Regions from separate parts of the Sedimentibacter sp. MB35-C1 genome, predicted to be linked through region 2. Evidence: a T-box and tRNA genes for the amino acid it is inferred to sense, from the RefSeq annotation. Region 2 holds a T-box; the other holds one or more tRNA genes.
The links. The T-box of region 2 lies ahead of serS (serine--tRNA ligase). A T-box ahead of a tRNA ligase gene usually reads a tRNA of that ligase, here a tRNA-Ser.

Region 1: it has a tRNA-Ser gene. The T-box ahead of serS (serine--tRNA ligase) is inferred to sense a tRNA for this amino acid. The anticodon was not compared.

Annotation. Positions count from the first base shown of each region.
Region 1 covers NZ_CP133188.1:2,721,056-2,736,009, reverse strand. Annotated here, with positions in the region: gene RBQ61_RS13220 (B12-binding domain-containing radical SAM protein) at 1-747, shown strand, start outside; gene RBQ61_RS13215 (tetratricopeptide repeat protein) at 731-1,867, shown strand; rRNA gene RBQ61_RS13210 (16S ribosomal RNA) at 2,479-4,127, shown strand; tRNA gene RBQ61_RS13205 (tRNA-Ala) at 4,251-4,326, shown strand; rRNA gene RBQ61_RS13200 (23S ribosomal RNA) at 4,472-7,534, shown strand; rRNA gene rrf (5S ribosomal RNA) at 7,717-7,833, shown strand; tRNA gene RBQ61_RS13190 (tRNA-Asn) at 7,837-7,911, shown strand; tRNA gene RBQ61_RS13185 (tRNA-Leu) at 7,925-8,009, shown strand; tRNA gene RBQ61_RS13180 (tRNA-Met) at 8,022-8,097, shown strand; tRNA gene RBQ61_RS13175 (tRNA-Met) at 8,175-8,248, shown strand; tRNA gene RBQ61_RS13170 (tRNA-Glu) at 8,349-8,420, shown strand; tRNA gene RBQ61_RS13165 (tRNA-Val) at 8,544-8,616, shown strand; tRNA gene RBQ61_RS13160 (tRNA-Asp) at 8,693-8,769, shown strand; tRNA gene RBQ61_RS13155 (tRNA-Thr) at 8,827-8,902, shown strand; tRNA gene RBQ61_RS13150 (tRNA-Arg) at 8,951-9,027, shown strand; tRNA gene RBQ61_RS13145 (tRNA-Lys) at 9,043-9,115, shown strand; tRNA gene RBQ61_RS13140 (tRNA-Lys) at 9,133-9,205, shown strand; tRNA gene RBQ61_RS13135 (tRNA-Ser) at 9,211-9,299, shown strand; tRNA gene RBQ61_RS13130 (tRNA-Pro) at 9,304-9,377, shown strand; tRNA gene RBQ61_RS13125 (tRNA-Ile) at 9,388-9,464, shown strand; tRNA gene RBQ61_RS13120 (tRNA-Ile) at 9,484-9,557, shown strand; tRNA gene RBQ61_RS13115 (tRNA-Phe) at 9,562-9,637, shown strand; rRNA gene RBQ61_RS13110 (16S ribosomal RNA) at 9,926-11,439, shown strand; rRNA gene RBQ61_RS13105 (23S ribosomal RNA) at 11,765-14,825, shown strand.
Region 2 covers NZ_CP133188.1:619,360-634,313, reverse strand. Annotated here, with positions in the region: gene glyA (serine hydroxymethyltransferase) at 1-946, opposite strand, end outside; gene alr (alanine racemase) at 956-2,083, opposite strand; gene RBQ61_RS03010 (ABC-F family ATP-binding cassette domain-containing protein) at 2,344-3,900, shown strand; gene RBQ61_RS03005 (S-layer homology domain-containing protein) at 3,965-6,292, opposite strand; gene RBQ61_RS03000 (TIGR01212 family radical SAM protein) at 6,393-7,313, opposite strand; gene RBQ61_RS02995 (AI-2E family transporter) at 7,489-8,556, opposite strand; gene RBQ61_RS02990 (aldo/keto reductase) at 8,804-9,820, shown strand; gene RBQ61_RS02985 (dicarboxylate/amino acid:cation symporter) at 10,065-11,225, shown strand; gene sdaAB (L-serine ammonia-lyase, iron-sulfur-dependent subunit beta) at 11,299-11,982, shown strand; gene sdaAA (L-serine ammonia-lyase, iron-sulfur-dependent, subunit alpha) at 11,982-12,881, shown strand; T-box leader at 12,950-13,148, shown strand; gene serS (serine--tRNA ligase) at 13,294-14,583, shown strand.

The DNA of each region.
Region 1 (14,954 bases), 1.5 Mb from region 2:
GGGCTTCCGTATGAAAACTATGAAACATTTAAGAAGTCATTTGACGGAATACATAGAATGAGGGCTGAAAAAATACAGCTAGGATTTTTAAAAGTGTTAAAAGGAACAAAGATATATTCAGATGTTGAAAAACATGGGATAAGATACAGAAGAACATCTCCGTATGAAGTCATATGCACGAAGTATATTTCTGCTATAGATCTCTTGAAACTAAAAAACATTGAGGAACTAGTTGATAAATATTACAATGAAAAGTATTTTGAAAAATCGCTTAATTATATACTGAAAAATAATTTTGCTAAATCAGCATTTGAATTTTATGAAAATTTTAGCCTTTACTGGAAACATCAGAGTTTATATAAAATGGCGCACAGCAGAAAAAAGCTTTATAAAATATTGTATGAATATATGGACTATAATAGATACTTGACGGATGAATTCACAGAATGCTTAAAATATGATTATGTGCTTAATAATCATTATGAAGATATACCAGACTATCTAAATAGAAATTCGGAAGACAAATACAAAATTATAAAAAAGCAGCTGGCATATGACAATAAATTTAAAGAAAAGTATTTTGGAGAAGAGGCAAAGGAAAAAATAGCAAATGAATTTAGATTAGTAGATATAGGTAATAAGGCCACATTATTTGTATATAAAGAAAAGGATAATATTTTTAACAGATGCGATACGTATATAATAAATGAACTATTGGAGGAAATGAACTATGAACAAAAAAGATAAATTTTTTCAAGAGTTTTATGAAAAAATAAGAAATGATATTTCTTTTATTACTATAAAAAAAGGCGCATCAATAACATTTAAAAATAATATATATAGCCCAGACAAAGAACTGCCTGTTCCTGTAAGGGTACAAAATCTTTTGGCAGATATTAAGAAACAGGATGAAGTAGACGGCATTACACTAAGTAACATCATAGACGGTATTATATATATTGCCGGCTCAGATATTAATTTTGAGCTTATGGATGAGTACATTAAAATGCTGGAAAAATTTAATTTTGATTTGAAACCATATATTATTTATTGTATAAATAAATTTGATGAAGAAGAATCTGAAAGAGGAGTTGTCTATGGCAAAGCATTGGTGAATTTAGAAGAAAATGAAAAAAGTTGTTTTGTCTATGCATCTGCCCTAGAAAAAATGGGCTTGAAATATAACGAAGAAAATAAAGCGAAGAAAGGCCAAATTTTTTTAGAAGAAGCAAATAAATACTTTGAAAAATGCCTCGACTATGATGAAAAATTTACACTATCACTTTATAAACTCGGGTTTTACTATAAAAGAAGTCAGCAATATGTTAAAGCAGAACTTATTTGGAATAAGCACCAGGAAACCGAGGATGACCCTTTGAGAATAGATGAAATAAGAAATGAATTAATACAGCTAAAGCCGTATGTTGATTATGAAAAAGGGTATAATCTTGTATTAAAAGAAAAACCGGAAGAGGGATTGGAGCTTCTGCTTCCTTTAGTCAAACAACTTGGAACATGGTGGAATCTGTTGTTTTTTATAGGCCTTGCATATAGAGCGCTGGGACAATACGATATAGCTGAGACATACTTTGAAAATGTGCTTAAATTAGAGCATGAACAGAAGGATGCATTGAATGAGCTTGGATTGTGCAAGCTTTGCAGGAAAAAATATGTGGAAGCAGCCGAGATTTTTACAGATTTATTAAATATTGATCCTGGAAATTGTGAAGTGTTTTGCAATAGAGCGGTTGCATTAATGTATAATAATCAATTGGACAGAGCTAAGGAAGACATTCAAACAGCATTGAAAATTAACCCTTATGATTCAGTTGCATTAAGTATCAAGGAAGAATTGTACAGAAAGTAAGTATAAGATAATAATCAGACGCACCTGTAAATGCTAATATAAAATTGCATTTCAGGTGTACTTTTTATGAAAAATGTAATAATAAAAAGTAGTATAAAAGAAAAATAAGGGATTGACATGAATAAGTTGTTGAGCTAAAATATAAAAGTGCTTCAGCCGTTTGAAACAAAATGAAAAGACAGGTTAAAACAGATAAAAATTTTATTGACAATGAAACAGTATTGTGATAAACTAACAAAGCTGTCGAAGCATGAAGAAATTAAGAAAAATGTTGGGAAAAAAACTCTTGACAAAATCAAATTGAACTGATAAGCTATTAAAGCTGTCTCAAGAAAAACGAGTTGTGTATACATATGAAATTAAAATATGATAGTACATATTCGATAAAAAAGCAGATGGCAAACTGAACTTAACAATAAGACGCAGTAAGAAATTACCAGTTGACAGCATCGACAAGATGTGATAAGATATTCAAGCTGTCGCAAAAAAACAGCGAAGAACCTAGACAATAAAACAGCATAAGAAACCTTTGAGAGTTCAAAGAAAAAAGAACTAAAGAACCAAAGTAAAGAAAGACAAAGATAAGCTAAGCGCTATCTTGAGCAAGAATATAAAACGAGAGTTTGATCCTGGCTCAGGACGAACGCTGGCGGCGTGCCTAACACATGCAAGTCGAACGAGATTTACTTTTTCACTGAGAGCTCGAACATCTACAACAAGCACAAAAGTGCACAATATAATAAGATGTAGAAAAACAGTGAGTTGCACATTTGTGCTTCACGCTAAACCCAAGTGACAACACACTTGAAATTCGAGAGCTAAGTGAAAAGGTAAATCTAGTGGCGGACGGGTGAGTAACGCGTGAACAATCTGCCCTGTACAAAGGAATAGCCTCGGGAAACCGGGATTAAAACCATATAACACTTGATGACCGCATGGTCGATGAGTCAAATCGTTAGAGGTATAGGATGAGTTCGCGTCTGATTAGCTAGTTGGTGGGGTAAAGGCCTACCAAGGCGACGATCAGTAGCCGGCCTGAGAGGGTGAACGGCCACACTGGAACTGAGACACGGTCCAGACTCCTACGGGAGGCAGCAGTGGGGAATATTGCACAATGGGGGAAACCCTGATGCAGCGACGCCGCGTGAGTGAAGAAGGTTTTCGGATCGTAAAACTCTGTCCTTGGTGAAGAAAAAAATGACAGTAGCCAAGGAGGAAGCCCCGGCTAACTACGTGCCAGCAGCCGCGGTAATACGTAGGGGGCGAGCGTTGTCCGGATTTACTGGGCGTAAAGGGTGAGTAGGCGGTAGTATGTGTCAGATGTAAAAGGCTAAGGCTTAACCATAGTTAGCATTTGAAACTGTATTACTTGAGTGCAGGAGAGGTAAGCGGAATTCCTAGTGTAGCGGTGAAATGCGTAGATATTAGGAGGAACACCAGTGGCGAAGGCGGCTTACTGGACTGTAACTGACGCTGAGTCACGAAAGCGTGGGTAGCAAACAGGATTAGATACCCTGGTAGTCCACGCTGTAAACGATGAGTGCTAGGTGTTGGCCAGCGATGGTCAGTGCCGAAGTAAACACAATAAGCACTCCGCCTGGGGAGTACGGTCGCAAGACTGAAACTCAAAGGAATTGACGGGGACCCGCACAAGCAGCGGAGCATGTGGTTTAATTCGAAGCAACGCGAAGAACCTTACCAAGGCTTGACATCCCCTTGACCAGTGCAGAGATGTACTCTCTTCTTCGGAAGCAAGGGAGACAGGTGGTGCATGGTTGTCGTCAGCTCGTGTCGTGAGATGTTGGGTTAAGTCCCGCAACGAGCGCAACCCTTATCCTTAGTTGCCAGCAGGTAAAGCTGGGCACTCTAAAGAGACTGCCGATGATAAATCGGAGGAAGGTGGGGATGACGTCAAATCATCATGCCCCTTATGTCTTGGGCTACACACGTGCTACAATGGTCGGTACAAAGGGAAGCGAAAGAGCAATCCGGAGCAAATCCCAATAAACCGATCCCAGTTCGGATTGTAGGCTGCAACTCGCCTACATGAAGTCGGAGTTGCTAGTAATCGCGAATCAGAATGTCGCGGTGAATGCGTTCCCGGGTCTTGTACACACCGCCCGTCACACCATGGAAGTTGGTAATACCCGAAGTCGCTGAGCTAACCGCAAGGAGGCAGGCGCCGAAGGTAGGATCAATGACTGGGGTGAAGTCGTAACAAGGTAGCCGTATCGGAAGGTGCGGCTGGATCACCTCCTTTCTAAGGAGAACTAAAGGACTTATGCTGTTTTATTGCTTATTTAAAAACAATAAAAATTATGTATTTTAAATAAGACTGTTGAGCTAACAGTATAAAGTGGCTCTTTTTAAAACCAAATAATGTGGGGGTATAGCTCAGCTGGGAGAGCACCTGCCTTGCAAGCAGGGGGTCAGGAGTTCGAATCTCCTTATCTCCACCACTTTAACGACAAAGTTAAAGCGATACAGAACTTTGAAAATTGCATAGGAAAATGAAAAGAGAAGACATTAGTTAAATTCAAATTTTAAATAATAAATACAATTTAACCAAAAAAAAATGTTATGAAGACATAACAATGACAAACAGGTCAAGATAGAAAGGGCTAAGGGCGAATGCCTTGGCACTGGGAGCCGAAGAAGGACGTGGCAAACTACGAAATGCTGCGGGGAGGCGTAAGCAGCCGATAATCCGCAGATATCCGAATGAGGAAACTCACATAAGGTAAACCTTATGTATCATACAGTGAATAAATAGCTGTATGAGGGGAACGAGGGGAACTGAAACATCTAAGTACCCTTAGGAAGAGAAAATAAAAAATGATTCCGTAAGTAGCGGCGAGCGAAAGCGGAAGAGCCCAAACCAAGTAGAAATACTTGGGGTTGAGGACATATCAAAGAGACAGAAAACTGTAGCCGAAGAGAGCTGGAAAGCTCCTCCAAAGAATGTGATAGACACGTAAGCAAAACAGTTTGAAGCGAGGATATGATCCAGAGTACCACGGGACACGAGGAATCTTGTGGGAAGCAGGGAGGACCACCTCCCAAGGCTAAATACTACCCAGTGACCGATAGAGAATAGTACCGTGAGGGAAAGGTGAAAAGAACCCCGGGAGGGGAGTGAAAAAGAACCTGAAACCCTGAGCCTAAAAACAGTGGAAGCACAAAAGTGTGACCGCGTACTTTTTGTAGAACGGGCCAACGAGTTACAATATGCAGCAAGGTTAATAACCAAAGGTTAGGAGCCGAAGAGAAATCGAGTCTGAAAAGGGCGAAAGTTGTATGTTGTAGACCCGAAACCGGGTGACCTATCCATGTGCAGGTTGAAGCTAGAGTAAAATCTGGTGGAGGACCGAACCCATTAGCGTTTAAAAGCTACGGGATGACGTGTGGATAGCGGTGAAATTCCAATCGAACCCGGAGATAGCTGGTTCTCCTCGAAATAGCTTTAGGGCTAGCCTCAAGTAAGTATAGTGGGGGTAGAGCACTGAATGGTCTAGGGGCGTTATACGTTACCAAAACCTATCAAACTCCGAATACCATATATATGTTGCTAGGGAGTCAGACTATGTGAGATAAGTTTCATAGTCAAAAGGGAAACAGCCCAGATCACCAACTAAGGTCCCAAAATATAGATTAAGTGGAAAAGGATGTAAAACTACACAGACAACCAGGATGTTGGCTTAGAAGCAGCCATTCATTAAAAGAGTGCGTAATAGCTCACTGGTCGAGTGGTTTTGCGCCGAAGATGTCCGGGGCTAAAATCTATTACCGAAGTTGTGGGATGTCGTAAAGCTCTTCATCTGTTCAATGAAACGATAACTGAGGACATCTCAGTTCAAAATCCTTCATTAATTAAAATAGATAAAAAGGAAGGATTTTTGAAAAGCTCTAACGGGGCTAAAATCAAAATTGAGCGAATGAAGAGATTTACGACATCGGTAGAGGAGCATTGTGTACGGATAGAAGCACTACCGAAAGGAGTCGTGGACTGTACAGAAGAGAGAATGTTGGCATGAGTAGCGAAAGGTGAGTGAGAATCTCACCCATCGAAAGCCTAAGGATTCCTGAGGAAGGCTCGTCCACTCAGGGTAAGTCGGGACCTAAGCCGAGGCCAAAAGGCGTAGGCGATGGACAACTGGTTGAAATTCCAGTACCACCTTTAAGCGTTTGAGAAATGGGGTGACACAGGAGGGTAAGCTGGCGCACAGCTGGAAAAGTGCGTCTAAGTAAGTAGGGAGACGATACAGGCAAATCCGTAACGTCAATCCTGAGATACGAATGGGAGCGAAAATAAGTAGTGAAGCAGCTGAGCCCACACTGTCAAGAAAAGCCTCTATCGAGCAAGAAGGTGCCCGTACCGTAAACCGACACAGGTAGGCAAGGAGAGAATCCAAAGATGAGCGGAAGAACTATTGTTAAGGAACTAGGCAAAATGACCCCGTAACTTCGGGAGAAGGGGTGCCCTTCAGAGTGAAGACAGAACTGTTGGAGCTTAGAAGGGCCACAGAAAACAGGCCCAAGCGACTGTTTACCAAAAACACAGGTATCTGCTAAATCGAAAGATGAAGTATAGGTGCTGACACCTGCCCGGTGCTGGAAGGTTAAGGGGAGAAGTCATCGAAAGAGAAGCTTTGAACTTAAGCCCCAGTAAACGGCGGCCGTAACTATAACGGTCCTAAGGTAGCGAAATTCCTTGTCGGGTAAGTTCCGACCCGCACGAAAGGTGTAACGATTTGGGCACTGTCTCAACAATAGATCCGGTGAAATTGTAGTACTCGTGAAGATGCGAGTTACCCGCGGCAGGACGGAAAGACCCCATGGAGCTTTACTGCAGGCTGACATTGGAATTCGGTAGCAATTGTACAGAATAGGTGGGAGGCAGAGAAATCGGTACGCCAGTATCGGTGGAGCCAACGTTGGGATACCACTCTATTGTTACTGAATTTCTAACATGATACCGTGAACCGGTATATGGACACTGTCAGTTGGGCAGTTTGACTGGGGCGGTCGCCTCCGAAAGAGTAACGGAGGCGCTCAAAGGTTCCCTCAGCACGGTCGGAAATCGTGCGAAGAGTGTAAAGGCAGAAGGGAGCTTGACTGCGAGAGAGACATCTCGAGCAGGAACGAAAGTTGGACTTAGTGATCCGGTGGCACCGAGTGGAAAGGCCATCGCTTAACGGATAAAAGCTACCCTGGGGATAACAGGCTTATCTCCCCAAGAGTCCACATCGACGGGGAGGTTTGGCACCTCGATGTCGGCTCGTCTCATCCTGGGGCTGAAGCAGGTCCCAAGGGTTGGGCTGTTCGCCCATTAAAGAGGCACGCGAGCTGGGTTCAGAACGTCGTGAGACAGTTCGGTCCCTATCCGCCGTGGGCGCAGGAAATTTGAAGGGAGCTGTTCCTAGTACGAGAGGACCGGAATGGACAGACCGCCGGTGCATCAGTTGTCACGCCAGTGGCATAGCTGAGTAGCTGAGTCTGGATTAGATAAGCGCTGAAAGCATCTAAGCGCGAAACTAGCCCTAAGATAAGATTTCCCATCACGCAAGTGAGTAAGACCCCCGATATGTTAACGGGTTGATAGGTTGCATGTGTAAGTGCAGCAATGCATTCAGCTGAGCAATACTAATAGGTCGAGGTCTTGACCTCAAAGATGCCCTAACCCAATTTTTTCGACTAAAAGGAGAAAAAAATTGAAGGTAGGTCATTCGCAACGAATTCCCAATTTATGCGACGCAAGGAGCAAGTAAATTGGTAAATGAGACTGCGCAAAAATGTCTAATCTAAAAATTCCTATGCGATTTTGAAAGTTCTGAAAGAACTTTTATATATCTGGTGACAATAGCGAAGAGGACACACCCGTACCCATCTCGAACACGGAAGTTAAGCTCTTCAGCGCTGATGATACTTGGCGGGCAACTGCCTGGGAAAGTAAGACGTCGCCGGGTTATTCCGAGGTAGCTCAATGGTGGAGCAACCGGCTGTTAACCGGTAGGTCGTGGGTTCGAGCCCCACCCTCGGAGCCAACAAAGATACAAAGCCGAAGTGGCGGAATTGGCAGACGCACAGGACTTAAAATCCTGCGAACCTCAAATTCGTACCGGTTCGAGTCCGGTCTTCGGCATCAATGAATTTTCGCGGGATAGAGCAGTTGGAAGCTCGTCGGGCTCATAACCCGGAGGCCGTTGGTTCGAATCCAGCTCCCGCTACCAAAAGTAATTAAGCTCAAGACTAAGCGTTTCTGAGCATTCAAATAACACTTTAAAGTACACTTGTGTTATTGAAATATGGCGGCGTAGCTCAGTTGGCTAGAGCATGCGGTTCATACCCGCAGTGTCAGCGGTTCAAATCCGTTCGCCGCTATCAAGATGCCCTAACCCATTTTTTCAATTAATATTGGGAAAAAGATGATGGTAGGTCATTGGCAGCAAGTTCAAAATTTTTGAACGAGAATGTACAATAAGGCCCTATGGTCAAGCGGTTAAGACACCGCCCTTTCACGGCGATAACCCGGGTTCGAGTCCCGGTAGGGTCATGATGCCCTAACCCCATTTTTCAGAGTTTCTTTCTGAAAAATGGATGGTAGGTCATATGTAACGAATTCCCAATTTTTGTGACGTAAGGAGCAGAAAAATTGGTGAATGAGACTGCAAAATATGGAAGCTTAGCTCAGTTGGGAGAGCATCTGCCTTACAAGCAGGGGGTCATAGGTTCGAGCCCTATAGTTTCCACTTAAGTCCTAACTTCATTAATCAGATTTTTCTGAAAAGTGTTGGTAGGTCAAATGCAGTGATTAACTGCAAAAGCGGCCTGGTAGTTCAGTTGGTTAGAATGCCAGCCTGTCACGCTGGAGGTCGAGGGTTCGAGCCCCTTCCAGGTCGCCATTAAAAAAAAGAAGTATAGTCGAAGAAGTAATTTATTGGCGTAAAACAATTATATATGCTGGTGTAGCTCAATTGGTAGAGCAACTGACTTGTAATCAGTAGGTTAGGGGTTCAAGTCCTCCCACCAGCTCCATAATATTTAAAAGAAAATTTTGAGGATTTAACACAATAAAAATACTGAGCACCCATAGCTCAGTAGGATAGAGCAACGGACTTCTAATCCGTGTGCCGGGGGTTCGAATCCTCCTGGGTGCACCATTTAAATTTTAATATGACTCATTAGCTCAGCTGGTAGAGCACCTGACTCTTAATCAGGGTGTCCAGGGTTCGAGTCCCTGATGGGTCACTCAGCAAAATTAATACGATCCATTAGCTCAGCAGGCAGAGCACTTGACTTTTAATCAAGGTGTCCGGCGTTCGAATCGCCGATGGATCATTATTGGAGAGGTATCGAAGTGGTCATAACGAGGCGGTCTTGAAAACCGTTTGGGTGTAAGCCCGCGTGGGTTCGAATCCCACCCTCTCCGCCATTAACGGGGCGTAGCGCAGTTTGGTAGCGCATCTGGTTTGGGACCAGAGGGCCGCGGGTTCAAATCCTGCCGCCCCGATACTTAAAGCGGGCTTATAGCTCAGGTGGTTAGAGCGCACGCCTGATAAGCGTGAGGTCGATGGTTCGAGTCCATCTAAGCCCACCATACCAAAACAATTTGTTTTGGGCCTTTAGCTCAGTTGGTTAGAGCGCCCGGCTCATAACCGGTAGGTCCAAGGTTCGAGTCCTTGAAGGCCCATTGTGCCCAGATAGCTCAGTCGGTAGAGCAGGAGACTGAAAATCTCCGTGTCCGTGGTTCGATTCCGCGTTTGGGCACCATTTTTTAATAATTTATATAAAAACAAAAATTTATAAGATATTTTAAAATGTAATTGACATTCAGAAATGATTATGGTAAACTAACAAAGCTATTCAGAAATGAAGCAAAAAAAATAGTTGACAACATTGACAAGATGTGATAAGCTATTCAAGCTGTCGCAAAAAACAGCGAAGAACCTAGACAATAAAACAGCATAAGAAACCTTTGAGAGTTCAAAGAAAAAAAGAACTAAAGAACCAAAGTAAAGAAAGACAAAGATAAGCTAAGCGCTATCTTGAGCAAGAATATAAAACGAGAGTTTGATCCTGGCTCAGGACGAACGCTGGCGGCGTGCCTAACACATGCAAGTCGAACGAAGTATGTTTTTCGGAATATACTTAGTGGCGGACGGGTGAGTAACGCGTGAACAATCTGCCCTGTACAAAGGAATAGCCTCGGGAAACCGGGATTAAAACCATATAACACTTGATGACCGCATGGTTGATGAGTCAAATCGTTAGAGGTATAGGATGAGTTCGCGTCTGATTAGCTAGTTGGTGGGGTAAAGGCCTACCAAGGCGACGATCAGTAGCCGGCCTGAGAGGGTGAACGGCCACACTGGAACTGAGACACGGTCCAGACTCCTACGGGAGGCAGCAGTGGGGAATATTGCACAATGGGGGAAACCCTGATGCAGCGACGCCGCGTGAGTGAAGAAGGTTTTCGGATCGTAAAACTCTGTCCTTGGTGAAGAAAAAAATGACAGTAGCCAAGGAGGAAGCCCCGGCTAACTACGTGCCAGCAGCCGCGGTAATACGTAGGGGGCGAGCGTTGTCCGGATTTACTGGGCGTAAAGGGTGAGTAGGCGGTAGTATGTGTCAGATGTAAAAGGCTAAGGCTTAACCATAGTTAGCATTTGAAACTGTATTACTTGAGTGCAGGAGAGGTAAGCGGAATTCCTAGTGTAGCGGTGAAATGCGTAGATATTAGGAGGAACACCAGTGGCGAAGGCGGCTTACTGGACTGTAACTGACGCTGAGTCACGAAAGCGTGGGTAGCAAACAGGATTAGATACCCTGGTAGTCCACGCTGTAAACGATGAGTGCTAGGTGTTGGCCAGCGATGGTCAGTGCCGAAGTAAACACAATAAGCACTCCGCCTGGGGAGTACGGTCGCAAGACTGAAACTCAAAGGAATTGACGGGGACCCGCACAAGCAGCGGAGCATGTGGTTTAATTCGAAGCAACGCGAAGAACCTTACCAAGGCTTGACATCCCCTTGACCAGTGCAGAGATGTACTCTCTTCTTCGGAAGCAAGGGAGACAGGTGGTGCATGGTTGTCGTCAGCTCGTGTCGTGAGATGTTGGGTTAAGTCCCGCAACGAGCGCAACCCTTATCCTTAGTTGCCAGCAGGTAAAGCTGGGCACTCTAAAGAGACTGCCGATGATAAATCGGAGGAAGGTGGGGATGACGTCAAATCATCATGCCCCTTATGTCTTGGGCTACACACGTGCTACAATGGTCGGTACAAAGGGAAGCGAAAGAGCAATCCGGAGCAAATCCCAATAAACCGATCCCAGTTCGGATTGTAGGCTGCAACTCGCCTACATGAAGTCGGAGTTGCTAGTAATCGCGAATCAGAATGTCGCGGTGAATGCGTTCCCGGGTCTTGTACACACCGCCCGTCACACCATGGAAGTTGGTAATACCCGAAGTCGCTGAGCTAACCGCAAGGAGGCAGGCGCCGAAGGTAGGATCAATGACTGGGGTGAAGTCGTAACAAGGTAGCCGTATCGGAAGGTGCGGCTGGATCACCTCCTTTCTAAGGAGAACTAAAGGACTTATGCTGTTTTATTGCTTGCTTTAAACAAAAGTAAAGCAAGACTGAAGGATACAGTATAAAACCACAGAACTTTGAAAATTGCATAGGAAAAAAAGAGAAGATGCCTTACCCAATTTTTTCGACCGTAGGAAGAAAAAAATTGATGGTAAGACATTCGCAATGAATTCCCAATTTATGCGACCATAAGGAGCAAAAAAATTGGAGAATGAAACTGCGAGACATTGAGAAAAGTTAAATTCAAATTTTAAAAAACAAATACAATTTAACCAAAAAAAATGTTATGAAGACATAACAATGACAAACAGGTCAAGATAGAAAGGGCTAAGGGCGAATGCCTTGGCACTGGGAGCCGAAGAAGGACGTGGCAAACTACGAAATGCTGCGGGGAGGCGTAAGCAGCCGATAATCCGCAGATATCCGAATGAGGAAACTCACATAAGGTAAACCTTATGTATCATACAGTGAATAAATAGCTGTATGAGGGGAACGAGGGGAACTGAAACATCTAAGTACCCTTAGGAAGAGAAAATAAAAAATGATTCCGTAAGTAGCGGCGAGCGAAAGCGGAAGAGCCCAAACCAAGTAGAAATACTTGGGGTTGAGGACATATCAAAGAGACAGAAAACTGTAGCCGAAGAGAGCTGGAAAGCTCCTCCAAAGAATGTGATAGACACGTAAGCAAAACAGTTTGAAGCGAGGATATGATCCAGAGTACCACGGGACACGAGGAATCTTGTGGGAAGCAGGGAGGACCACCTCCCAAGGCTAAATACTACCCAGTGACCGATAGAGAATAGTACCGTGAGGGAAAGGTGAAAAGAACCCCGGGAGGGGAGTGAAAAAGAACCTGAAACCCTGAGCCTAAAAACAGTGGAAGCACAAAAGTGTGACCGCGTACTTTTTGTAGAACGGGCCAACGAGTTACAATATGCAGCAAGGTTAATAACCAAAGGTTAGGAGCCGAAGAGAAATCGAGTCTGAAAAGGGCGAAAGTTGTATGTTGTAGACCCGAAACCGGGTGACCTATCCATGTGCAGGTTGAAGCTAGAGTAAAATCTGGTGGAGGACCGAACCCATTAGCGTTTAAAAGCTACGGGATGACGTGTGGATAGCGGTGAAATTCCAATCGAACCCGGAGATAGCTGGTTCTCCTCGAAATAGCTTTAGGACTAGCCTCAAGTAAGTATAGTGGGGGTAGAGCACTGAATGGTCTAGGGGCGTTATACGTTACCAAAACCTATCAAACTCCGAATACCATATATATGTTGCTAGGGAGTCAGACTATGTGAGATAAGTTTCATAGTCAAAAGGGAAACAGCCCAGATCACCAACTAAGGTCCCAAAATATAGATTAAGTGGAAAAGGATGTAAAACTACACAGACAACCAGGATGTTGGCTTAGAAGCAGCCATTCATTAAAAGAGTGCGTAATAGCTCACTGGTCGAGTGGTTTTGCGCCGAAGATGTCCGGGGCTAAAATCTATTACCGAAGTTGTGGGATGTCGTAAAGCTCTTCATCTGTTCAATGAAACGATAACTGAGGACATCTCAGTTCAAAATCCTTCATTAATTAAAATAGATAAAAAGGAAGGATTTTGAAAAGCTCTAACGGGGCTAAAATCAAAATTGAGCGAATGAAGAGATTTACGACATCGGTAGAGGAGCATTGTGTACGGATAGAAGCACTACCGAAAGGAGTCGTGGACTGTACAGAAGAGAGAATGTTGGCATGAGTAGCGAAAGGTGAGTGAGAATCTCACCCATCGAAAGCCTAAGGATTCCTGAGGAAGGCTCGTCCACTCAGGGTAAGTCGGGACCTAAGCCGAGGCCAAAAGGCGTAGGCGATGGACAACTGGTTGAAATTCCAGTACCACCTTTAAGCGTTTGAGAAATGGGGTGACACAGGAGGGTAAGCTGGCGCACAGCTGGAAAAGTGCGTCTAAGTAAGTAGGGAGACGATACAGGCAAATCCGTAACGTCAATCCTGAGATACGAATGGGAGCGAAAATAAGTAGTGAAGCAGCTGAGCCCACACTGTCAAGAAAAGCCTCTATCGAGCAAGAAGGTGCCCGTACCGTAAACCGACACAGGTAGGCAAGGAGAGAATCCAAAGATGAGCGGAAGAACTATTGTTAAGGAACTAGGCAAAATGACCCCGTAACTTCGGGAGAAGGGGTGCCCTTCAGAGTGAAGACAGAACTGTTGGAGCTTAGAAGGGCCACAGAAAACAGGCCCAAGCGACTGTTTACCAAAAACACAGGTATCTGCTAAATCGAAAGATGAAGTATAGGTGCTGACACCTGCCCGGTGCTGGAAGGTTAAGGGGAGAAGTCATCGAAAGAGAAGCTTTGAACTTAAGCCCCAGTAAACGGCGGCCGTAACTATAACGGTCCTAAGGTAGCGAAATTCCTTGTCGGGTAAGTTCCGACCCGCACGAAAGGTGTAACGATTTGGGCACTGTCTCAACAATAGATCCGGTGAAATTGTAGTACTCGTGAAGATGCGAGTTACCCGCGGCAGGACGGAAAGACCCCATGGAGCTTTACTGCAGGCTGACATTGGAATTCGGTAGCAATTGTACAGAATAGGTGGGAGGCAGAGAAATCGGTACGCCAGTATCGGTGGAGCCAACGTTGGGATACCACTCTATTGTTACTGAATTTCTAACATGATACCGTGAACCGGTATATGGACACTGTCAGTTGGGCAGTTTGACTGGGGCGGTCGCCTCCGAAAGAGTAACGGAGGCGCTCAAAGGTTCCCTCAGCACGGTCGGAAATCGTGCGAAGAGTGTAAAGGCAGAAGGGAGCTTGACTGCGAGAGAGACATCTCGAGCAGGAACGAAAGTTGGACTTAGTGATCCGGTGGCACCGAGTGGAAAGGCCATCGCTTAACGGATAAAAGCTACCCTGGGGATAACAGGCTTATCTCCCCAAGAGTCCACATCGACGGGGAGGTTTGGCACCTCGATGTCGGCTCGTCTCATCCTGGGGCTGAAGCAGGTCCCAAGGGTTGGGCTGTTCGCCCATTAAAGAGGCACGCGAGCTGGGTTCAGAACGTCGTGAGACAGTTCGGTCCCTATCCGCCGTGGGCGCAGGAAATTTGAAGGGAGCTGTTCCTAGTACGAGAGGACCGGAATGGACAGACCGCCGGTGCATCAGTTGTCACGCCAGTGGCATAGCTGAGTAGCTGAGTCTGGATTAGATAAGCGCTGAAAGCATCTAAGCGCGAAACTAGCCCTAAGATAAGATTTCCCATCACGCAAGTGAGTAAGACCCCGATATGTTAACGGGTTGATAGGTTGCATGTGTAAGTGCAGCAATGCATTCAGCTGAGCAATACTAATAGGTCGAGGTCTTGACCTCAAAGATGCCCTAACCCAATTTTTTCGACTAAAAGGAGAAAAAAATTGAAGGTAGGTCATTCGCAACGAATTCCCAATTTATGCGACGCAAGGAGCAAGTAAATTGGTAAATGAGACTGCGCAAAAATGT
Region 2 (14,954 bases):
GCATTAAATGATTATCGGTACCGCCTGATACTATTCTGAATCCTCTGTTTGAAAGTTCTTGTGATAAAGTCTTTGCATTTGATAAAACCTGTTGCTGATAAGTTTTAAAGCTGTCCTCCATGGCTTCCTTAAAACATGTGGCTTTTGCAGCTATCACATGCATCAAAGGGCCTCCCTGTATTCCGGGGAATATTGCTTTGTCAATTTTTTGAGCAAATTCTTTTTTGCAAAGTATCATGCCGCCCCTTGGGCCTCTCAGAGTTTTATGAGTAGTTGTAGTTACAAAATCAGCATATTCAACCGGATTTGGATGAAGTTTTGCTGCTACAAGACCTGCTATATGAGCCATGTCAACCATAAAATATGCTCCGACTTCATCAGCAATTTCTCGGAATGCTTTAAAATCTATAAATCGTGAATATGCACTGGCTCCTGCAACGATTAATTTTGGCTTTTCACGTTTTGCAATTTCTCTTACTTCATCATAGTCAATAGTTTCGGTATCCTTTTTTACTCCGTAGAAAACAACATTAAAGTATGAGCCGGACATATTTACAGGGCTTCCGTGCGTTAAATGGCCGCCTTGCGAAAGATCCATTCCCAGTATTTTGTCTCCTGGTTTTAGGACTGAGAAGTAAACACCGAAGTTTGCATTTGAGCCTGAATGAGGCTGCACATTAGCATGGTCTGCTCCAAAAATTTCTTTGGCTCTTTCTCTGGCAAGATTTTCAACTTTATCAACAAATTCGCATCCACCGTAGTATCTTTTTGCGGGGTATCCTTCGGCATATTTATTTGTCAAGTGACTTCCCATTGCCTCAAGTACTGCTTCTGAAACAAAATTTTCAGAGGCGATAAGCTCGATGTTTATATTTTGTCTGTTTTTTTCCTCCATCATAGCTTCATAGAGTTCAATATCATTTTGTTTGACTAAATCAAAATTCATAATTATCTCCTAAACGTATTTTCTTGGAAGTCTTTTGCCTAGATTAGTGAGAACCTCATATGAGATAGTGCCTCTCATATTTGCTACGTCCTCTGCAGTCATTGCACCGTCGGTTCCGTCACCGTAAATGATAGCTTCATCTCCGATTTGAGGATTTTTAACCTCTGACAGATCAACCATAAACTGATCCATGCATACCTTCCCTAATATTGGGCATTTAACGCCTTTTATAACAATGTAGCCTTTATTTGATAACAATCTGGAATATCCGTCTGCATATCCTAAAGGAATAGTTCCAACAACAGTAGATTTTTCAGTATGGAACAGATGTCCATAGCCTACGCCTTCTCCTGCTTCTATTGTTTTTACATTTGCTACTTTTGCTTTTAAAGTTACACATATTTCGAATTTCAGTTTTTCCATATCTACTTCATCTGACGGATAGAATCCTGGAAGTATGATTCCGGGCCTTACCATGTCATAATAATACTCAGGCATATCTATTATTGTTGCACTGTTTGCAATATGTTTAATCGGAACAGAAACATTTCTTTTTTCCAACATCTTCATGAAAGAAACAAATCTTGCTGCTTGCTTGTGAGCTGTGGTTTTATCTTTTTCATCTGCCTTCGATTGGTGAGAGAACGCACCTTCGATGCTTATATTTTCCATTTTAAAAATGGCGGCTACTTTATCAGCGTTTTCTTCTGTAGGCAGGAATCCAAGCCTGTTCATTCCGGTTTCAACTTTTATATGTATTTTTGCTTTTTTATTTAATTTTTTGGCAACAGAGTTTAATTTTTCTGCAAGTTCAAAATTATATATTGCCAAAGTTATGTCATTATTTATTGCATCATCGTAAAATTCTTCAGGAGTATAGCCCAGAATCAAAATATCTTTGTTTTTTATTTCTTCTCTGAGTTCTAAAGCTTCGGAAATTACTGCAACGGCAAACATGTCGACACCGTTTTCTAAATACATCTTAGAAAGTTCAACTGCCCCCATGCCATAGCTGTCAGCTTTAACTACGGCACAGATTTTGACATCCGGACCAACAGCCTTTCTTACTTCTAAAAAGTTGTGAATTGCTTTATTTCTGTTGATTTCGACCCAGGCAGGTCTTAACTTTTCGTTCATTTTTTAATATTTCCTCCTAAAATTTACTTACAGTTCAATTATATCAAACCAATTTAATTAAATCAATTAAATGTAAAAAAAATTGAGCGTAAAATTTGTTGAAACTAAAAAATGTGTTTACAATCAATACAATATTTATTATTATTACATAAGGCTATAGATGAGGGATAATTATATGATGGTATTAGAGGATTGTATAGTTAATTTATATTTAGTTAAATTGAAATAAATTTTGTAATATTTATTTATGAGGAGAATATATGAGTGTTTTAGACGTAAAAAATGTAACTCACGGATTTGGAGCACGTGCAATATTGGATAATGTGTCGTTCAGACTTCTAAAAGGTGAGCATGTTGCTCTTATAGGAGCCAACGGAGAGGGAAAGTCAACATTTTTAAATATTATTACAGGTAAACTGATGCCTGACGAGGGAAGTGTCCAGTGGTCAAAAAGAGTGACGGTAGGCTATCTCGATCAGCACTCCGCTTTAAAGCCCGGAACAACAATAAGAGAAAATCTTCGCCTTGCTTTTGACGATTTATTTAAAATGGAGCAGGAAATGATGAAGCTTTATGAGGATATGGCATCCGCGGATGATGAGGAAGTCAGCAAGATGATGGAAGATGCTGCGGATATTCAGACAATACTTGACAGCAGCGGGTTTTATATTATTGATTCAAAAATAGAAGAAGTTGCAAACGGTTTGGGGCTTACGGATATCGGCCTTGACAAGGCTGTTGATGAACTGAGCGGAGGACAAAGGACAAAAGTGCTGATTACAAAACTTTTGCTCCAAAATCCTGTGATATTACTGCTGGATGAGCCTACAAACTACTTAGATGAAAATCATATAAAATGGCTTACAAACTATCTTCAAAATTATGAAAATGCATTTATACTTATTTCCCACGACATACCTTTTATCAACAACGTCTGCAATATCATCTACCATGTTGAAAATTGCAACCTAACAAGGTATGTTGGAAATTATGAGGAATTTAAGAGAATTTATGAGCTGAACAAGCAAAAAGAAGAACGAGAATATGAAAAGCAGCAGAAAGAAATAGAAAGATTAGAGGATTTTATAGCAAGAAATAAGGCCAGAGTTGCTACCAGAGGTATGGCAAACAGCCGTATGAAGCAGCTGGAGAAAATGGATGTGTTGGAAAGGCCCAGAGATAAACCTAAACCATCATTTAGATTTAAAGAAACAAAGGCGCCAAGCAGGTTTCTTATAGAAGCAAAGGAACTTGTTATTGGGTATGATCAACCTTTGACTAACCCCATGAGTTTTCAGGTAGAAAGAAATAAAAAAATTGCTCTTACAGGGGTAAATGGTCTTGGTAAATCAACTCTTTTAAAAACAATACTGGGAATAATTCCTCCTGTAAGCGGCAACGTATCTTTTGGTGAAAATGTGGCATACGGTTATTTCGAGCAGGAAGATTCTAAGAATAACACCAATACTGCACTGGATGAAGTGTGGAGCGAATATCCATCTCTTACAAACCATGAGGTTAGACTGGAACTGGCAAGATGCGGACTGACAACTGAAAATATAACAAGTATGATGAAGGTGCTTTCAGGCGGCGAAAATGCAAAAGTAAGATTGTGTAAAATACTATTGAAGGAATTGAACTTCCTTGTTTTAGACGAGCCAACAAATCATTTAGATACTGAAGCGAAGGATGAATTGGAAAAGGCATTGTCCGAATTCAGGGGAACGGTATTGCTTGTAAGCCATGAGCCGTACTTCTATGAGAGCTTTGTTACTGATGTATGGAATATAGAAGATTTTACGACTAAAATAATTTAGCAGTTATAGATAAACTTTAAGTATAATAAAGGTGCAGACTCAATTAAGAGCAGCACCTTTAGTTTTAGTTAAATATAAGTACCACATCGATTATCCCGTCAAAGCTGCCATATAAATCATACAGCTGTGCGGTTGAACCGGATTTTATGTTTTCTTTTAATCCTATCTTGACGTTCGTAATATTTCCTGATTTGTCTGTTGAGCATATATATACGGCCAAATTTGGAGAATATTCCATATACGTAATACCATCTATCAGGAATTGATTTGTATAAATTTGTGTGATTTTAACTCTGTCGGTTTCTGAAGCTACTTTCTCAATGCTTGTAATAGTTCCATTTGTTATTTCAGCTCTTACATATGCATTTAAAACCAGTGACGTTTTTTTGCCTGCTGTTGATGTGTTTGAGACTGAAAATACATTGCTGTTGTTAAAGAACTGTACATGGCTTGTAGCAGCATCAATTTTTGTGACGCCTTTAATAATGCCGTAAATGGTACCGTTAAATGTCTGAGGAACTTCCGGAGTCACGGTTATTTCACTTTCGGTTTTAATACCTTTGCTTAAATATAATACGTCAATATGTCCGTTATATCCAATAACTGCTTTTCCTACAAGATAAGTATCGAGTTGGTAGGGTTCAAGCAATTGATATTTGCCGTTCGCTTCGTATACTATAAATGAGTCAGATGTAATCCAATACCCGTTTGATAAAGTTTGTGTGCCGGATGTGTAATTGTTGGCAATATATGTCGGTGATGAAACATAATTTATAATTTTCAGAGTTTCGTTTGACACAGGATCAAATTTAACAATATCATTCTTTTTTAGATATGTTTTTTTGATTAAATTATTCTCATCTTCAACAATGGTGACTACGCTTGAATTATCAGCGAGAGAATATGTTTTTGAACTCCCGAATTCGTCTAGTATTTTCACCGCTGCATTTCCGTTTGTGCTGTCTGATGAGGACAGAACTATGCCAAAAGTTGTAGGATATTTTCCATAGCTAAGTATATTAATTTTAACAATATTATTGCTTTTATCCAAAAGTAATTCAACATTATCGTTAACGGAAACCTGTTCTGTGAGTATAAAGTTTTCTCCTGTTTTATAACTTATGTTGTTGACAGTGTAAAATGTGCTGTTGTCTACAGTTTGAATTCCTGTTACCACACCTTCTGTTTGTGTTCTCAAAACATTTATTGTAAGGGAATCTCCCCTGTAAGTATCTTTTGCTTCATAAAAGTATACTACATCATTAGCCTTAATTTCTTCTAAGGTTGATGCATCTCCTGAAATGTGCAGCTTGCTGTAATTGATTTCACCGTTGCTTTTCAGAGGAAGATTTTTACCTGCAAAAGACTTGCTGCCTTCCTTATAAAGACTGCTTCTATCAATTACTGCCACGTCTGTTTCCTTGTAGGCGATTATTCCGATAACATCACCATTAAAGGAGTCATCCTTATATATTACTTTTATTCGGCTGTCGCTTAAATTGCTGAAGCTACTTTTTGCGCCGTTTATTACTATAGGTATGTCCGGAAGCTGGAAAGCTCTGACATTTCCAAAGTCATCAGTAACAAATATAACTTTGTTTGTCAGCAAACTTGTTACGGAGCCGGAAAATTCATTATACCTAGGATTTGTTAAATGAATTGTATTACCGTCAATATCATAATATACATTCCACTTGTTGAAAAGGTAATCAGTATAATCAAAATTTTCTATCTTAAGATCATTTATAGATATTTCCTTTGTTTCTTCTTTCCCTATGTTAGAAATTAATTTTTTCCCCGTGGAAGATACAGTATTATTATCTTTAGTTTTAACCAAATCGCACTCCAGTGCGTTGTAAATCATAAGAGTAATGTCTCTTCTGGAGGCGTATACTTTATTGGTATCAATGTTTTGAAACAAGTTAAGTTCTACAGCCTTTTTATAATAATTAGAAGGCCAAAGCCCTTCTAAAGATTCGTCGCTGTATCCAAGGAGTCTTATTATCATAGTATAAGCTTCCGAAAATTTAATTTTATTATCCGGTCCGTATGTAGTGGGTGAAATTCCTTTTACTATGTTAAATACATTTGCAAGTTCTACATAACTTTCTGCCCAATGTCCGTGCATGTCCTCATAGACAGAGGTCATATTTTTCGAATATTCAGAGTACCCGGCTGCCACCATTACTATCTTAGCCATCTCTGCACGTGTAACATCCTTGTCAGGCTTAAATTCTCCGTCTGGATATCCATGAATTATGCCATAGCCTGACAGAAGGGATACTGCTTCCTGCAAATCGCTGCTTACATCAGGAAAATTTTGTCCATAGACAGTAGTCAGTGAGGAGAGAGCAATTATTAAAATTGTTGCTATCAATAAAAATTTTCTCATTTTTATACACCCTATTTAATCAAATAAAAAAATACTGTATTACAGTATTTTCTAATAATAATTATATAATATAATAAGCAGAGTTACTATTACATTAACATTACAATGGCAAATTTTTACCCTGAATGCTGTCCCTTGATTTTAGCTCTTTATCAATGTCTGAAAGCACTTTAAGTTTATGGAGAGTCCATCGGGGCTCTATTAAATCTGACTTTTTTCCGTCACCTGTTAATCTGTGAATGACAGTATCCGGATGCAAAAGTTCCAGTGCATCACATACAACATCAACATACTGTTCACAAGTTAGTATTTTAAAGTGTGTTTTTTGATAGTACTTTGCCAAGTCAGTGTTGTGTAAAATATGAAGCATGTGAAGTTTTACTCCCCACATATTTTTTTGTGAGATGTGCTTAACTGATTCAAGCATTTCTTTCTTTGTTTCCCCGGGAATTCCAAATATTAAGTGAACTACTGTTCGTATACCGGCAGCTTCCAGGTTGCGGCAGGTTATATCAAACTGTTCTGATTTGTATCCTCGTCTTAGAAATACTGCAGTATTATCATTAATAGTCTGAAGGCCCAGTTCTACCCACAAGAATGTTTTGGAGTTAAGCTCTGATAAAAGGCTCAGTATTTCCGGGCTGATGCAGTCAGGTCTAGTTGCTATGGCTAGTCCTTTGATATCTTCACAGTTAATTGCTTCATAAAATTTTTTCCTCAGGCTTTCAACAGTATCGTATGTGTTTGTGTAGTTTTGAAAATATGCAATATATGCATTGCTTTTCCATTTTTTTGACATAATTTGTTTTTGTTCTTCAATTTGCTCAGGAATAGACTTTTCTTTTTGGGAATTAAAATCTCCTGATCCTCTTTCACTGCAAAAAATACAGCCTTTGCGTCCTATTGTCCCATCTCTGTTTGGGCAGGTAAAGTTACCGTCTATAGACAGCTTGATTCCTTTTTCGCCAAATATTTTTTTCATTTCATAGTCTAATGAATGATATCTTTTATCGTTCCACATATTAAAAATTCACCTTTGTTAATTTGAGTTATGCACAGGCTTCCTAAAATGTTTAAGGAAGTTATACACAAATTTTATGCTTTTTTAGGCAGTTGTCAACAGTTTTATCCACAAATGTGCACAATTTTTATAAAAATCAAAAAAATACATATAAATAAGAAAATATTTGTATAGATTATTTAACGGAAAAATTATCTGAATTCCCATTAAGTTTATAATTCATAAAAGCATCAATTGAAGTTTTTGCAAGAGCAGCAACGGGGGTGGCTAAAAATAAGCCTACAGGTCCAAAAAAACCTCCACCTATTATAATTGCAATAATTATAATAATCGGTTTAATTGAAAGCTTGCTGCTTAAAATTTTAGGGTCAATAACAAGATTATCTATCTGTTGCAATATAAGTATATAAATAAACATTAGAAATCCTTTTTCGGAGTCGTAAAGAACATTTATCAACAGTATTGGAATGCCGCCAATAAAAGTACCGAAGTAAGGGATTATGTTTGTTGCTCCGATAATTATAGAATCAATTACGGGATAGGGCGATTTTATTATATACTTTGATCCGATAAACATTAATATTCCCGATATTATTGAGGAGATTATTTTTCCTGCCAGATAGTTTGATACATTATCATAAAGGCTGTGCATAACTCTGAACATTTCAACGGATGCTTTTTTCCCGAAAATAGTGCAACTTAAACGGAAGGTCCAATTTTCAATTTTTTCCTTATCGACTAAGATGTAAAAAGCAATAATTATAGAAAGAAGCATATTTGCTATAGCAGAAAATATATTTATGACCTTTTCAATTGCAAAATTAAGGAGCCATGACATTAAGTAAGAAAATTTGCTTGTTATTTCAGCAAGATAATTTTGCAGAATCTCATTTTCACTGCCAAAGTCAGATAAAAATTTGCTTGCTTTAAAAAACAATACAGGAATATCTTTCATCAACTGTCTTATGCTTAATATTATATTTGGTGTAATAATTGTAATTATAATTGAAATTATAAAAATAATAAATAAAAAGGTAAATGTAATTGCTGCATGTCTATTTTTTATTTTTAATCTTTTTTGAATAAAGACTAATATGGGATTAAAAATAGAAGCAATAATTATACCTGCAATAATTGGAAAACATACATTAATAATAATTGACAGGCCGTTTTCTAAATAAATGAATCTGAAAACGGAAATGCCTACAACAAAAATAGACAGAAAAATTAAATAATTTTTCAAACAATCACCCTCTTCTGTTAATTAGTATTAAGTATTATAAAAATATATGAATAAATAGAGAGAATTTGCAAATAACTATATTTAGATAATACTTTTTTTATCTTCTTCCAAATCATTAAGCTATCCCGCAATATATAAATTGCGGGATACTTGCTTTTTGGACTTGAAGAATGTTGACGGTATACTGGAGTAGCGGTATAATTATCTTAGTATGAAAGAAAACGATAACTAAGATAGGGAGAATGAGATGAAAAAAGTATTGCTGGGGAATACAGGAATGTATGTTTCTGTCATAGGTTTTGGAGGAATACCAATCCAAAGAGTTGATCAGGAATATGCAACAAAACTTATAATAGAAGCGAAAAACAGAGGAATTAACTTTATTGATACTGCTCAGGGATATACGGTAAGTGAAAAATACATTGGAAATGCACTAAAAGAAGCAGGAAGAGAAAATTTTTACATAGCAACAAAATCTATGAGCTATGACTACAATTCTATGAAAAAAGCTATAGAGAAAAGCTTAAGTGACATGCAGCTTGATTATATTGATTTGTTTCAAGTTCACAATGTGGGCAAGCAGGAGCAGCTTGACATGGTGCTTTCAGAAGATGGAGCACTTAAGGCATTGCTTGAAGCAAAAGAACAGGGACTAATAAAACACATAGGTATAACCGGACACCTTAAGGAACTTATGATGAAAGCAATAGAACATGATGAATTTGAAACAATACAATTTCCTTTTAATCCTGTAGAATCGCAGGGTGTAGAGTTATTTAAAAAAGCACTGAAAAAGAATATGGGCACTATAGCTATGAAACCAATGGCCGGAGGTGCATTTACCAAACAAAAATTATCTTTAAAATATATTATTAACAGTAATCTTATTAATGTTGCAATACCAGGTATGGATTCAATTGAGCAGGTTGTTGAAAATGCATCTGTAGGTGAATGTTCAGAGCCTCTCACAATTGAAGAGCAAGAAGAGTTGAACAAGGAAGTTGAAATTTTAGGAAATGATTTTTGCAGACGATGTGGTTATTGCAAACCATGTCCTGAAGGAATAGATATTCCCAGTGTTTTTCTTTTTGAAGGATATGTTACAAGGTATAATTTGCCAGAGTATGGCAGAAACAAGTATGAAGCTATGCCGATCAAGGCTACCGCATGTGTAAGGTGCAGAAAATGTGAAGGAAAATGCCCGTACAATCTTCCTATTGTGGATAAACTTAAGCATGCTGTAGAAACATTTAAAAATCTATAAGATTAATAAAATCAATTTGTAGGATTACTTAATTCTCAGATTGATTTTTTTATTGTAAGGTTTAATGTGAGTGACAGTACTAAAAGAATAAAAAGAAATTTTCAGGTTATATTAACATTGTTTAGCCAAAAACGAAGAATGTTTTTGGTCAATATGATATAATTTGGCATATTTAAAATCATACTATTTGAAAATTATATTTATGTTTAAGATAATAAAGGTAATTAATATTTAAGGAGAAATTATGACGGAAAAAAAATTCAAATTAGGGTTGATTCCCAGAATTATAATAGGTATTATAGCTGGATTGGTGTTTGGAAGTATTGCGCCACTTTGGTTCAGCAGAATTTTTATTACAATAAGCTCAATATTCGGAAACTTCCTGGGTTTCATCATACCGTTGCTTATACTAGGCTTTGTAACTGCCGGTATCGCTGAACTGGGAACAGGTGCAGGAAAACTTCTCGGCGTAACAGTTGTGATAGCATATGGTTTTACATTACTTTCAGGTATATTTGCATACTTTGTAGGCATTAATATGTTGCCTTCATTTATAGTAAAAGGCGCAGTAGCAGATATAACAGAAGGTACAGCTGCTTTAGAGCCGTATTTTACAGTTGAAATGCCTGCAATAATGCCTGTTGTTTCTGCATTGGTTCTAGCATTTATTCTGGGACTGGGAATTGCCGCTGTAAACAACGACCCTCTCAGAAAAGCTGCGGACGGATTTCAAAAGATTATAACAAAAGTAATTGAAAATATAATTATACCATTGCTTCCGCTCTATATTGTTGGTATATTTATAAATATGACATATACAGGTCAGGTTGCAACAGTATTTTCGGTATTTTGGAAAGTATTTTTAATAGTTATTGCAATGCATTTAATAATAATTATAGTTCAATTTGCTATAGGAACTGCAATTTCAAAGAAAAACTTATTTTCATGCTTGAAGATTCAGATAACAGGCTATTTGACAGCTTTGGGGACACAGTCGTCGGCTGCCACTATTCCGGTTAATATTAGGTGCTCTGAAAGAATGGGTATTTCAAAAGGAATAAGGGAATTTGTCATACCACTTTGCGCAACTACTCATATGTCAGGAAGTACAATTACACTTACTACATGTGCGATGTCTGTAATGCTGTTAAACGGAATGCCTGTGAGCTTTAACCTTTTCTTAGGATTTATAGCAATGCTGGGTATTACAATTGTTGCGGCTCCAGGAGTTCCCGGAGGTGCAGTTATGGCTTCACTAGGTGTTTTGGAAGTAGTTTTAGGATTTACGGAGCCAATGATTGCGTTAATGATTGCATTATACATTGCGCAGGACAGCTTCGGAACGGCGTGTAATGTATCAGGAGATCAGGCAGTTGCAATGATAGTTGACACAATATCTAAATAAAACTCAACCAGAAAATTAAGGTTGCAATGGCTTCCGCAGGGAAGCCATATTAATATATTGCAAGGAGAATAAAATGCGAGATTATGGTGTTTTTGATATTCTTGGACCAATAATGATTGGGCCATCAAGTTCACATACTGCCGGTGCAGCAAGGTTAGCTAAGGTAGCTAGTATTATAGCAGGCGGAGAAATAGTTAAGGCCGAATTTTTGCTTCATGGTTCATTTGCTCAAACGTATAAAGGGCACGGAACAGATAAAGCTCTTGTAGCCGGAATACTTAATATGGATCCATGGGATGAAGATTTAAAAAAGTCATTTGAAATTGCGGCTGAAAATGATATAGAGATAAAATTTACCGAAACAGATTTGGGAGATGTTCATCCAAACACAGTCAAATTTGTTTTGACAAAAAAAGATGGACAAATAACAGAAGTAACTGGAAGTTCTATAGGTGGGGGAAATATTCTAATATTTAATATAGATGGGCAGAATGTTGAATTTACCGGTGAACGCCCTACAATATTGACGCAGCACAGAGATTTGCCTGGAGTTATATCAAAAATATCATCTATTTTATACAACAATAATATAAATATTGCCAGCATGAGAGTTTATAGAAGTGCAAAGGGGAAAATGGCAACAATGGCTCTGGAGACAGATAGCTTAATTTCGGAAAATATAATTACTCAAATCAGAAAAATAGAAGAAATCGAGAATGTTAAAGTCATAAATCCGATTATTGAAGGAGGTAAATGATGTTTGTTTCAAGCGGCACAGAGTTAATAGATTTATGTAAAAAAGAAAATATTTCGATTTGTGAATATGCCATAAGGTCCGAAATCGAAAGATCTGATTTCACAAGAGAAGAAGTCATTGAAAAAATGAGAAAAAGTCTTCAGGTAATGATTGATTCCTCAACAACGGCACAAGAGACAGAAATTAAATCCGTGAGCGGTTTAATCGGCGGTGATGCTTTTAGACTAAAAAAATATGCCGACAGCGGTAAAACTTTGACAGGTGATTTTATGGTGCGAGCAATGGCCAGGGCTATTTCTTCATCTGAAGTCAACGCAGCAATGGGACGAATAGTGGCAAGCCCTACAGCCGGTTCATGCGGAATCCTTCCTGCTGTTATAATTTCTGCAGCAGAAAGGTTAAACAAGTCCGAGGACGACATGATCAATGCATTATTTACTGCATCCGGCGTAGGTATAATAATTGCAAAGAACGCTACATTGGCAGGAGCTGAAGGTGGTTGCCAAGCTGAATGCGGCTCGGCTGCGGCAATGGGATCAGCCGCAGTTGTAGAAATGATGGGAGGAACACCTGAGCAGGCTTTGGATGCTGCGGCAATTGTACTTAAAAATATCCTTGGGCTTGTTTGCGATCCAGTGGCAGGATTGGTTGAGGTTCCTTGTGCTAAGAGAAATATTGCTGGGGCGGTAAGTGCTCTTTCAACAGCGGATATGGCGATGGCAGGCGTAAAAAGCAAGATACCTTTTGACGAAGTTGTATGGGCTATGTACAAGGTAGGAAAGCAGATGCCTCCTGAGTTGAGAGAAACGGCTCAAGGCGGAGTTGCCATAACGCCAACAGGTGAAAAATTAAAAAAAGAAATATTTGGAGATAAGGCTACATATAATAGTAAAATTTAAATAAACTTTTGATGAATAGCCAAATCAAGCTTGACAAATTTGGTCCCTTAGGGTATATTACATTTAAATAAATGACTATGATGGAAAGCAGTAAATAATTTATTGTTTAAGAGAGTCGGTGGATGGTGTGAACCGATACAATTATTATTGAATCCGTTCCGGAGTTTTCAGGGAATTAACCTGGACGTATAAGGGCGATAACTTACTAAGTGATTATACATTTGTATAATAATTAGGGTGGCACCGCGAGTATCTCTCGTCTCTAAATCAGAGACGGGAGTTTTTTTAGTTCTAACTCTGTTTTTCAGATAAATGGAGTAAGTACTTACGCAGCAAAATCCCAATTTGAACGGCCGACAGGGAGTAAACAAATCGGTGATGGAGACTGCGAATTTTATATGGAGGATGTAGTATGTTAGATTTAAAATTTGTAAGAGAGAATCCTGATATAGTAAAACAAAACATAAAAAATAAATTTCAGGATAACAAACTGCCTTTGGTAGACGAAGTGATTGCTTTAGACGTTGAAAACAGGGAAGCAAAATTAAAAGCAGATACATTGAGAGCAGAAAGAAATAAGATTTCAAAAGAAATCGGCGGATTAATGGCAAAGGGAAAAAAGGAAGAGGCAGAAGAGCTGAAGAAAAGAGTTGTGGCAAATCAGGAAGAATTGGCTGCTCTTGAAAAAAAAGAAACAGAATTGGAAGCTAAAATACTCAAAATTATGATGACAATTCCCAACATCATAGATCCTAGCGTTCCATTAGGAAAAGATGACAGCGAGAATGTTGAAGTTGAAAAGTTTGGAGAGCCTTTAACTCCAGATTTTGAAGTTCCTTATCACACAGATATAATGGATAAATTCAACGGCATTGATCTGGAAAGCGCAAGAAAGGTTGCCGGTAACGGATTTTATTATTTAATGGGGGATATAGCAAGACTTCATTCGGCAGTTATCTCCTATGCCAGAGACTTCATGATTGATCGTGGATTTACCTACTGCGTTCCGCCATTTATGATACGCAGCGAGGTGGTTACAGGAGTTATGAGTTTTGCTGAAATGGATGCAATGATGTATAAAATTGAAGGTGAAGATTTATACTTAATAGGTACCAGCGAACACTCAATGATAGGAAAATTTATCGATACAATATTGCCAGAAGAATCACTTCCATACTCATTAACCAGCTATTCACCGTGCTTCAGAAAAGAAAAAGGAGCACACGGAATAGAGGAAAGAGGCGTTTACAGAATTCATCAATTTGAAAAACAGGAAATGATTGTTGTATGTAAACCTGAAGACAGCCCGATGTGGTACGATAAACTGTGGCAGAATACGGTTGATTTGTTCAGAACATTGGATATTCCGGTAAGAACACTGGAATGTTGCTCAGGAGATTTAGCAGATTTGAAAGTTAAATCAGTTGATGTTGAAGCATGGTCTCCAAGACAGCAGAAATATTTTGAAGTTGGAAGCTGTTCTAACCTTGGCGACGCTCAGGCAAGAAGACTGAAAATAAGAATTGCAGATGAAAATAAAAATAAATATTTTGCTCATACATTAAACAATACAGTGGTTGCGCCTCCGAGAATGCTGATAGCATTTTTAGAAAACAACTTGAATGCAGACGGCTCAGTAAATATTCCTGAAGCACTCAGACCGTATATGGGTGGTAAGACTGTTATTAAATGCACAGTTTAGAAAAATATATGAACTAGGCCGCTATACTATGAAAATAAGAGTATAGCGGCTGATTAGTTAAAATATATAAAGCATTATTGCAATTCTAATAATAAGCTAAGTATATAATTAAGCATATGATGAAAATATGACTATTGACAAAAAAGAGATGTTTAGTTAAACTTATATGGAATCTTATTTGGGAAGCGTATCGAAGTGGTCATAACGAGCCGCACTCGAAATCCACTCGGTCAGTTGCCTTGAAAATGCGGGAAACCCTTGAGTTTATGCGGGTTTGCGGGATTTTGAAAATTTAGCTTTTTACCGATTTCTACGGTTTTTCTACACTTTGCCTTGACTTCTACAAAAGACTTGGTGTATTAAAATAAAAT